DNA from 3 places in the Nonomuraea sp. NPDC049269 genome. Region 3 is predicted to be linked to each of the others. Evidence: riboswitches for the same ligand, from Rfam matches in the RefSeq annotation. Region 3 holds a riboswitch; each other region holds the start of a gene.
What was found. A riboswitch is a leader RNA that binds a small molecule or an ion and turns the genes downstream of it on or off. The one in region 3 is predicted to bind cobalamin.
Positions count from the first base shown of each region.

Region 1: linked by a shared signal. The riboswitch ahead of ACGFNP_RS55525 (ABC transporter substrate-binding protein) and the one ahead of ACGFNP_RS29600 (ribonucleoside-diphosphate reductase subunit alpha) in region 3 are both predicted to bind cobalamin.
Region 2: linked by a shared signal. The riboswitch ahead of ACGFNP_RS36645 (CbtB domain-containing protein) and the one ahead of ACGFNP_RS29600 (ribonucleoside-diphosphate reductase subunit alpha) in region 3 are both predicted to bind cobalamin.

Region 1 covers NZ_JBICSO010000013.1:322,329-325,827, forward strand. The annotation lists gene ACGFNP_RS55515 (ABC transporter ATP-binding protein) at 1-17, opposite strand, end outside; gene ACGFNP_RS55520 (iron ABC transporter permease) at 14-1,012, opposite strand; gene ACGFNP_RS55525 (ABC transporter substrate-binding protein) at 1,027-1,974, opposite strand; cobalamin riboswitch at 2,046-2,166, opposite strand; gene ACGFNP_RS55530 (Gfo/Idh/MocA family oxidoreductase) at 2,174-3,034, opposite strand; gene ACGFNP_RS55535 (SDR family NAD(P)-dependent oxidoreductase) at 3,070-3,499, opposite strand, start outside.
Region 2 covers NZ_JBICSO010000007.1:229,703-233,201, forward strand. The annotation lists gene ACGFNP_RS36640 (cytochrome c oxidase assembly protein) at 1-893, shown strand, start outside; adenosylcobalamin (AdoCbl) riboswitch at 952-1,100, shown strand; gene ACGFNP_RS36645 (CbtB domain-containing protein) at 1,101-1,289, shown strand; gene ACGFNP_RS36650 (CbtA family protein) at 1,298-2,047, shown strand; gene ACGFNP_RS36655 (histidine phosphatase family protein) at 2,053-2,607, shown strand; gene ACGFNP_RS36660 (magnesium chelatase subunit D family protein) at 2,604-3,499, shown strand, end outside.
Region 3 covers NZ_JBICSO010000005.1:446,367-449,865, forward strand. The annotation lists gene ACGFNP_RS29590 (SAM-dependent methyltransferase) at 1-118, shown strand, start outside; gene ACGFNP_RS29595 (tripartite tricarboxylate transporter substrate-binding protein) at 239-1,204, shown strand; cobalamin riboswitch at 1,209-1,418, shown strand; gene ACGFNP_RS29600 (ribonucleoside-diphosphate reductase subunit alpha) at 1,544-3,499, shown strand, end outside.

The DNA.
Region 1 (3,499 bases), on a different contig from region 3:
TCAGAAGTGCCGGTCATGTGGCGGTCTGCCGGGTCATGCGGAGGATGGCCACGAAGAACGGCGCGCCGACGAACATGGTGACCACCCCGATGGGCAGCTCGGCGGGGGCGATGACGGTGCGCGCGATCAGGTCGGCGAGCACGAGGAAGGCGGCGCCGCCGATCAGCGACAGCGGCAGCACGATCCGGTACGAGCCGCCCGCCAGCCGCCTGACCACATGCGGGATGACAATGCCGACGAACCCGATGAGACCGCTCACCGCCACGGCCGCCGCGGTGGCCAGGGACGCGGCCAGCAGGACCGCCAGCCGGACCCGACCGGCCCGCACGCCCAGGCTGGTGGCCTCCTCGTCCCCCACCGAGAGCACGTCGAGCATCCGCCCGTGCGCGAGCAGCAGCACCGAAGAGACGACGGCGTACGGCAGCACCAGCCAGAACTGGTCCCACCCGCCGCCCACGTCGCCCAGGATCCAGGAGTAGATGCGCTGCAACTCCTCGACCTTGAACTGCTGGATGAACGTCTGGATCGCGGTGAGGAACGAGGTGACGGCCACCCCGGCGAGCACCAGCGTGGCGGTGCCGCCCGCGCGGCCGGCGGTGTTCCCGAGCACGTACGCCAGGAACACCCCGCCCACGGCCCCCACGAAGGCGGCCACCGGGATGCCGACCACGGGGGTCGGCACGAGCACGATGACCACGGTGGTGGTCAGCCCGGCTCCGGCGGCGGCGCCGAGCAGGTACGGGTCGGCCAGCGGGTTGCGGAACACCCCCTGGTAGCCGGCCCCCGCGATGGCCAGCAGCCCGCCGACCACGGCCGCCACCAGCACTCTGGGCAGCCGCAGCTCGAACAGCAGCCCCTGTTCCACGGGCGCCAGCCCCGAGTCCACGTGCACGTACGGCAGCCAGTCGACCGCCTGGAGCACCACCTGCCACGGCGAGATGTCGGCGGCCCCGCCGAGCAGCCCGGCCACCATGGAGACGGCGAGCACGCCCAGCGCACCCACCGTCCACATCAGGCTGGACCTCACTAGCGGGTGGCCGCCTTGGCGACCGCGTCACTGATGGACTGGGCCAGGTCGACGACCCGCGGGCCCCAGCGCGAGGCGAGGTCGTCGTCGAGCTGGATCACCTGGTCGCTCTTGATGGCCGACAGTCCCTTCCAGCCGGGCCGCTTGGCCAGCGTGTCCCTGCTCTGCTGGCAGCACTTCACGTCCGCCAGGAAGATCAGGTCGGGGTCGGCCTGGGCGACGAACTCCGCCGACAGCTTGGGATAACCGCCCGCCGGGTCCGGCGCCTTGTCGGCGATGTTGGTGAGGCCGAACATGCCGTAGATCTGCCCGATGAACGTGCTCGACGTCGCAGCGTAGGGGGTCTGGTCGAGTTCGTGGTAGTAGGTGAGTTTTTTGCCCTTGGGGGCGTTCGCCGCGAGCTTGTCCAGGGCCGTCTTCATGCCTGTCACGACTTGTCCGGCCTTGTCGGTGTTGCCAGTGGCGGCGCCGAGGTCGGTGATCTCGTCGTACGCCTCGTCGAGCTTGGTGGCGGCCGGTTCCAGGAGGACCGGCACGTTCAGCTTGCCCAGCTCGGCGACCACCTTGTCGATGTCGTTGGAGACGACGACCAGGTCGGGCTTCTGGGCGACGATGGCCTCGACGTTCGGCTTGAAGCCGGACAGGTCGGTCTTGGGGACGCCGGCCGGGTAGTTGGACTGGTCGTCCACCGCGATGACCTGGGGGCCCGCGCCGATGGCGAAGAGCGTCTCGGTGTGGCTGGCGGAGAGCGAGACGATCCGCTCCGGCTTCTTGGCGATGGTGACCTTGCCGTTGGCCGCCTCGACCGTTACGGGGTAGGCGGTGGAGCCGGTCGAGCCGGTTGAGCTCGCGGGTGACGGGGTGGTGGTAGTGCTGTTCTGGCCGCATCCGGTCAGAACGAGCGTTCCCAGCAGCGCGCCCGCGAAGGCCGTGCGTACGGGCCTCACGAGAAGTCCTTTCACACTGTCGGAACCGAGAGACCCGCTGAGAGCGACGGATCACCCTTTTCCACGAGGGTTGATGACGTCAGCGCGGAGGCAGGCGACCTGGCTATGACAGTTGCGGGACAGCGCCGGACTCGCACCGGACTTCGCTGCAACTCTGCGCGTCGGACAGACGCTATCAATGCTCCGGATGGAAGCTAAGTCAAGGGGTGGCCAACTGGGTCTCCGCCTCGGCGATGATCCGCTGCAGCCGGAGCCCGTGGGCCGCGTCCAGCGGGTGTCCGCCGCCCTGGCGTACGGTCCGCGCGAACTCCTCGGCGATGGTCGCGAACGGATCGTCGTCGCCGGGCAGCAGCACCGCGTTGCCCGTTCTGCCGTACACCGCGATGCTCGATGGCGGCAGGTCGCCGGCGGCGGCCATGCTCAGCGACGCCTCGCTGACCGCGCCGCCCTCGTGGTCGAGCAGCAGGCCGGTCCAGCCGAGCGGGTTCCCGTGCGCGCGTACGCCGGTCACCGGGCCGAGCGCGGCGTCGAGCAGGTCGATCACGTGCGGCCCGACGTCCAGGAGCGCGCCGCGCTGGAGCCGCCACGGGGTGCCGAAGGGGTGGCCGCCCAGCAGGACGTTGGAGATGTTCGCGGCGTGGCCGCCGAACGCCTCGATGCCGGCGCAGCGCGCCAGGAACTCTCTGACCTGCGTGGTGTAGCGCATGGTGAGGACGAGCTGCGAGGCCACCCCGGCCTCGCGCACGGCGTCCGCGAGGCGCCGCGCGTTCTCCAGTGAGTCGGCGAGCGGCTTCTCCAGCAGCAGCGCCTTCCCGGCCCGCGCGGCGCGCACCCCCAACTCGGCCTGTACGCCCGGCGGCACGCAGAACGCCACGGCCTCGCACGCGTCGAACAGCTCCTCGATCCGCTCGAACACCGGCGCCCCCAGCCCGGCGGCGGCCTCCGGACGGCGCGCCCATACCCCGGCGAAACGGAGATACGGACTCTTGACCAGCATCGGCGCGTGCGCGCGCTCCGCCCACGGCCCCGCTCCGATCAAACCGACCGACACCGGCTCCATACATCCCCCTTTGATCCGCTTGAAGAACCCTAGAGTCATTCAGCGGCGTCGCGCCATTGGCGCAGGGCATGCTCGGGGCGGTGGGCGAGGGTGCCGGAGTCGATGACGATGGTCTGTCCCGTGATGCACCGCGACTCGCCCGAGGTGAGGAAGGCGACGAGGTCGGCCACGTCCTCCGGGGTGCAGGCCCAGGGCAGCAGGCGCTCGGCCGCCTTGTCGGCCAGCCGGTCCCGGCCGAGGGCCTGCGCGGCCACGTCGGTCAGGACCAGGGCGGGGGCGACGGCGTTGCAGCGGATGCCGCGCGAGCCGTACTTGGTGGCCACGTAGCGCACGAAACCGGTCAGCGCCGCCTTGGAGGTGCCGTAGGCGACGTGCGCCACGTCGCCCAGGAGGCCCGAGACCGACGAGGTGAGGACGAAGGCGCCGCCGTCGGCCATCACGGGGGCCGCGTGCTTGACCATGAGC
Region 2 (3,499 bases), on a different contig from region 3:
TGTCGCGCTCCGCGCCACCCGCCATCGGCGGCCACAACGACCTGCTGGGCTACGACCTGGCGCCCTACTCGATCGGCGCGCTGATCACCGAGATCCGGCTCAACCCGCTGGTCCTGCTCGCCCTGGCGCTTCCGGCCGCCGGTTATCTGGCCGGGGTGCGCAGGCTGGCCCGTACCGGCGACCCGTGGCCGGTGGGCCGTACGCTCGCCTGGTTCGCCGGGCTGGCGGTGCTGGCGGCGGTGCTCGTGGGCGGCGTGAGCGGCTACGCGCGGGCGATGCCGTCGGCGCACGCCCTGCAGTACACGGTGCTCAACGTCATCGGGCCGCTGCTGCTGGCCTTCGGGGCGCCGCTGACCCTGACCGCGCGGGCCATCACCCCCGGATCGCAGTACGGCGACCTCGCCTCGGCGCTCCTGCGCAGCCGCCTGGCCGCGCGGCTCACTCATCCGATCGCCGCCCTGGCCCTTTACGTGCTGCCGGTCGTCGTCCTGTACGGCACCGGCTGGCTGGCCTGGTCGACCGCCAACCAGGCGGTCCACCTGCTCACCCAGGTGCTGTTCTTCGGCACCGGGCTGCTGTCCTGCTGGCTGCTGGCCGGGGTCGATCCCCTGCCGCGGCCGATCACGCGGCGGGATCGCGCGTGGGTGCTCGCGGCTGTCGTCGCGGTACAGGTGGTGGTCGGCCTGTTCCTGCTGGCCGGGCCGGTGCTGGGCCAGGAGTGGTTCTCGCAGGTGGCTCCGCGCGGCGTGGCGAGTGTGGCGGCCGACCAGGGGCTGGCCGGCCTGGTGTACCTGGTCCTGCCTGTGCCGGCTCTCGCCGCGCTGGCCGTACGGCTGACCCGGTCGCGGAAGACCGCACTCAAGCTTGTCGCCCGCGTGGACGTGCCGGTGTGAGCTCTGTGAGCTGCGCGTTCATGGTGTGCGTGTTGACGCGAACGGGATGAAGGGATACGTTCCGGTAGATTTCACGATTGGCCAAGGGAAATCCGGTGAGAAGCCGGTGCGGACGCGCCACTGTATCCGGGACGTAGATCCCGGGAGCCAGGTCGCTTGGCCACCGTGACCTCGTTTGTTGGGACGCGTCATCCCTGAGGAGGCACTATGAGTGGCCTGACCACTCCCACGTCCGTTCCCTTCCCCCGCCTGCGCCCATGGCTGCTGGCCGTACCCCTGCTCCTGTTGGTGGCCTATCTGGTCCTGATGGACAACGGAGCGATCTCACAGACCGGCAACTACCTCCACGAACTCATGCACGACGGGCGGCACCTGCTCGGCGTGCCGTGCCACTAGGGGTCGGCGTGGTGCGCACCCTGCTGGTCAGGGGGCTGCTTCTGGGCCTGCTGGCCGGGCTGATCGCCGGTGGTTTCGCGTTCGCCTTCGGCGAGCCGAGTGTGGACAGCGCGATCGCCCTGGAGGAAGCCGCCCAGCCGCCCGCGGCCGAGGCGGCCGGTCACAATCATGGAGAGGAGGCGGTGGTCAGCAGACCCGGCCAGAAAGCCGGGCTGTTCCTGGCCACCGGGTTGTACGGGCTGGCCGTGGGCGGAGTGTTCGCCCTGGTGTTCGCGGGGTTGCGGGGGCGGGTCGGCCCTCGCTCCGAGGGCGGGCTCGCGCTGGCCGCCGCGGCCACCGCTTTCGTGGCCATCATTCTCCTTCCATTCCTGAAATATCCCGCCAACCCACCAGCGGTCGGCGATCCGGAGACGATCAACAGCCGCACCCTGCTCTACGTGATCATGATCGGGGTCGGGCTGGCCTCGACCGCGATCGCGGTGGCGAGTGGGCGGCGGACGCAGGGCGGGCCGTGGGCACGCTGGCTCGTCACGGTGGTGACGTTCCTGGTGCCGGTGATCGCCGCCTGGGCGCTGCTGCCCGCGGTCAACGAGGTGCCCGCGAACTTCCCCGCGACCTTGCTGTGGGAGTTCAGGCTCGCGTCGCTGGGTACGCAACTGGTCTTCTGGACCGCGTTCGGCGTGCTCTTCGGCTGGGCCTGCGATCGAGCGGCCCGCCGCCCGGCCGCGGTTCCCGTCGCGGTGCCCACACCGAGCTGAGAGAGGTGCTGTTCGTACGGCAGGCCGGCACACCGGGAACGCGGTCGGCCTGCTTCCCCATGGACGAGAACGCCGACCCGTCGAGCCTAGCCAGAGCCGCCGCCCTGGCCAGGGCCAGATCCTGGACGGGTCTCGCGCTGGTGGCCCCGGCCAGGGCCGCCGATCAGACCGCCGCCGCCATGGGACTGCGGCCGTCGGTGGTCCAGGCTCTCGCGGAGGCCGATCACGGCAGTTGGCGCGGCCTGCCGTACGCGAAGGTCGCGGAGGCCGAGCCGGACGCCCTGGCGAGCTGGCTCGCCGACCCGCACGCCACGCCCCACGGCGGGGAGAGCCTGGCCGCGCTGGCGGCCCGCGTCGCGGCCTGGCTCGACGCGGAACGCCGGTCCCCCGCCATCGTGATCTGCGACGTGGGAGTGATCAGGGCCGCCCTTGGCCACGCGCTCGGGCTGAACCCCCTGGTCACCACCCGCTTCGACCTGGCGCCGTTGTCCACCACCGAACTGTCCAGCACACGCGGCGGCTGGCGCGTCGCGCATGTCAACCGGAAGGCCACCCTTTGATCGTCACCTACCCGTTCAGCGCCGTCGTCGGGCTCGCGGACCTGAAGCTGGCGCTGGTGCTCAACGCCGTCTCGCCGCGCGTGGGCGGCGTGCTCGTACGCGGCGAGAAGGGCACCGCCAAGTCCACCATCGTCCGCGCGCTGGCCGCCCAGCTCCCGCCCGTGGACGTCGTGGCGGGCTGCCGCTTCGCCTGCGATCCCGCCGCACCGGGCGACGAGTGCCCCGACGGGCCGCACGAGCCGGGCGAGCAGTGGCTACGCCGCCCCGCCTCGCTGGTGGAGCTGCCCGTCGGCGCCTCCGAGGACCGCCTGGCCGGCTCGCTCGACGTGGAGCGGGCGCTGACCGAGGGCGTGAAGGCGTTCGAGCCCGGCCTGCTGGCCGCCGCGCACCGCGGCGTGCTCTACGTGGACGAGGTGAACCTGCTCCACGACCATCTGGTGGACCTGCTGCTGGACGCGGCCGCCCTCGGGATCTGCTACGTCGAACGCGAGTCGGTGTCGGTACGGCACGCGGCCCGCTTCCTCCTGGTCGGCACCATGAACCCGGAGGAGGGCGAACTACGGCCGCAACTCCTCGACCGCTTCGGCCTGACGGTGGAGGTGAAGGCGTCCCGCGACCCCGCCGAACGGGCCGAGGTGGTACGGCGGCGCCTGGCCTTCGACGCCGATCCCGGCGCCTTCGCCGCCCGGTGGACGGCGGAGGAGTCTGCCCTGGCCGAACGGATCGCCCAGGCCAGGGCCAGGGTGCCCGGGGTGCGGCTGCCCGATGTCCGGCTCACGCAGATCGCCACGGTGTGCGCCGCGTTCGAGGTGGACGGCCTCCGCGCCGACCTGGTCACGGCCAACGCCGCCATCGCGCACGCCGCCTGGCAGGGCAGAGACGTCGTGACGAC
Region 3 (3,499 bases):
ACTGGTCGAGCCGGGCCTGGTGCACGCCCCCGACTGGCGTCCCGACCGGCCCAGGCTGGTCAGCGAGCCCTCGCTGCCCTCGTACCTGCTCGTCGGCGTCGGCCAGAAGCACTCCTAGAAGCGCTCCCGAGCTTTTCGTGACTTTTCGTGATCTCCGGTAGTGAGTGCCCGATGTGTGACGATGGGTTAAGTGTCGGTGACGTGGGGTAGTTGCTGGGGTGCGAGGGGAGGGACCGCCATGCGCCGACGGGGGTTCTTCGCGCTCGGCCTTGGGATGATGGCCTGCGCGACAGGGTGTGGCACGGAGAGCAACCTCGGAAGCAGCGCCGTCAGCGCGGCCCGCATGCTGGGCCGGTTCGCGATCGTTCCCGGTGGCGGACGCTGGGCCCGCGTCGCCCGGGCCCTCGTCGAGGCCGCCCGCGGGGAGGGTTTCCCGGTCTCCGGCACCCCGCCCGCCACCAGGATCACCGTCACAGGGCTGCCCGCGCTGGCCGCGACCGAGCTCAACAACGGGCTGTCCCTGCTCGACACCGCCACGCCGCTGGCCAGGCTCACCGGCCAGATCGAGGTCGTGGTGGTGCCCGCCAACTCCAAGTTCGCCACCTTCGACCAGTTCGGCGCGCACCTGCTCGCCCACCCCGACCGTACGCCGCTGACGGGCGGGCCGCAGGGCGAGCCCGACCACCTGCTGTTCGGGCTGATCGCCAAGGGGCTCGGCGCCGACACCCGGCAGGTCGACTACACCGGCTTCCCCGGCAGCGCGGAGGCCACGTCGGCGCTTCTCGGCGGCAAGGCCGCGGCGGCGACCGGCACGCTCGCGGACTGGCGCAAGGCCATCGACAAGGGCTGGGTCCGGGTGCTCGCCGTCTCCAGCGCGCGCCGGGTGGACGGTGTCGAGGCGCCGAGCCTGCTGGAGTGCGGGGTGCGGCTCGACTTCGCCGACTGGTGCGCGGCGGTCGGGCCCGAGGGGATGACCGAGGACAGGAAGGACTTCGCCATCCGGCTCTGCGACGAGGTCACGGAGTCCGCCACCTGGCGGGCGGCCTGCCGCACGGAGGGCTGGACCTCGATCCCGCTCAGCGGCGACGACTTCGAACAGTGGCTCGCCTCGGAGATCGGCAGGACCAGGGCCGTGCTCCGCGATCTCGGCATGCTCGACACGGCTGACACAACATGCTGGGGTAGTTGCGAGAAGGGCCACTAGATGTAGGATCCTGGTCGTCGCTGGTTCGCCCCTCGGGGCGGAGCAAAAGGGAACCTGGTGCGATTCCGGGGCTGCCCCGCAGCGGTGAGCGGGAACGACCGCCGTCACGAGCACTGGAGAGATCCGGGAAGCGACGGCCAGTAGGAAGCCGGCCCAGTAGTGGGCAGGACCACGCCCGCGAGCCCGAAGACCTGCCGGTGACGTTGGGGGAGCCACCCGGCTCCGCCCATCGAAGTGTCCAGGGCCTCGAGGGAGGGCCGGGGGCGTCGCGGCCGAGAACTCCAGCGCCGCCGTGCTCTCGCGCGCCCTCACGAGGATGAGCTCGCGAGGAGAGAGCACGTGACGCAGACCATTGTCGATCCGCGGTCGGCCACCGCCGACCGGCGGCTGGCCATCGAGGAGGCCGCCGCCCGGGTGATCACCGACCCGGCGAACTCCCGGGTCGCCGCCCGGCTCCTGGCCGAGGAGATCGCCGACGAGGCGGCCGGGCACGGCGTGCGGACCTTCTCCGAGTCCATCGCCGCCACCCACGCCGCAGGGCTGATCCAGGACTCGCTCGCCGCGTTCGTCGGCGCCAACGCCGCCGAGCTCGACGCGCTCGTCTCCGGCGAGGCGGACGAGCGCTTCGAGTACTTCGGCCTGCGTACGGTCTACGACCGCTACCTGCTGCGTCACCCGGAGTCGCGGGCGGTGCTCGAACGGCCCCAGCACTTCCTGCTGCGCGTGGCCTGCGGGCTGTCGGAGACGGTCGCCGAGGCCGCCGAGCTCTACGCCCTCATGTCCACGCTGTCGTACCTGCCGAGCTCGCCGACGCTGTTCAACTCGGGTTCGCGCCGGCCGCAGCTGTCGTCGTGCTTCCTGCTCGACTCGCCGCGCGACGAGCTGGAGTCGATCTACGACCGCTACGGGCAGGTGGCCAGGTTGTCGAAGTACGCCGGAGGCATCGGCATCGCCTGGACCCGGGTGCGCTCGCGCGGATCCCTCATCAGGGGGACCAACGGGCATTCCAACGGCATCGTGCCCTGGCTGCGCACGCTCGACTCCTCCGTCGCCGCGGTCAACCAGGGCGGCCGTCGCAAGGGTGCGGCCTGCGTCTACCTGGAGACCTGGCACGCCGATGTCGAGGAGTTCCTGGAGCTCCGCGACAACACGGGCGAGGACGCCCGACGTACGCACAACCTGAACCTGGCCAACTGGGTGCCGGACGAGTTCATGCGCCGGGTGGAGGCCGACGAGGTCTGGTCGCTGTTCGACCCCAAGGAGGTCCCCGACCTCACCGACCTGTACGGCGAGGCGTTCACCCGCGCCTACCGCGCCTACGAGGCCGAGGGCCGCTACACCCGGCAGTTGCCCGCCCGGACCCTGTACGGGCGGATGATGCGTACCCTCGCCCAGACCGGCAACGGCTGGATGACGTTCAAGGACGCCGCCAACCGCACCTCCAACCAGACGGCCAGGCCCGAGAACGTCATCCACCTGTCCAACCTGTGCACCGAGATCCTCGAGGTCACCAGCGACGGCGAGACGGCGGTCTGCAACCTGGGCTCGATCAACCTCGCCGCCCACCTGGTCGACGGCGGCGTCGACTGGGACCGGCTGCGCCAGACCGTCCGTACGGCCGTGCGCTTCCTGGACCGGACCATCGACCTGGGCTTCTACCCGACGCCCGAGGCCGAGGCGGCCAACAAGCGCTGGCGGCCGATCGGGCTCGGCGTGATGGGCCTGGCCGACGTGTTCTTCGCGCTCAGGCTGCCGTTCGACTCGCCCGAGGCGCTGGGTCTGTCCACGCGCGTCGCCGAGGAGATCGCCCTGGCCGCCTACGACACCTCCGCCGACCTGGCCGTCGAGCGCGGCCGGCACCCGTCGTACGCCGACACCAGGGCGGCGGGCGGCGTCCTGCACCCCGACCACTACGCCGCCGCCGGGTCGCCGCGCTGGGACGCGCTGCGCGCGAAGATCGCCACGACCGGGCTGCGCAACTCGCTGATGGTCGCCATCGCGCCGACCGCGACGATCGCCTCCATCGCCGGTTGCTACGAGTGCATCGAGCCGCAGGTGTCCAACGTGTTCAAGCGCGAGACGCTGTCGGGTGAGTTCCTCCAGGTCAACCGCTATCTGGTGGCCGATCTGCAGGCCCGTGGGCTGTGGACGCAGCGGATGCGCGACGACCTCAAGCGGGCGGACGGCTCGATCCAGGACATCCCCGGAATCCCCGACGACCTCAAGGTTCTGTACCGCACGGCCTGGGAGCTGCCGCAGAAGGCGCTCATCGACCTGGCCGCGGCCCGGCAGCCG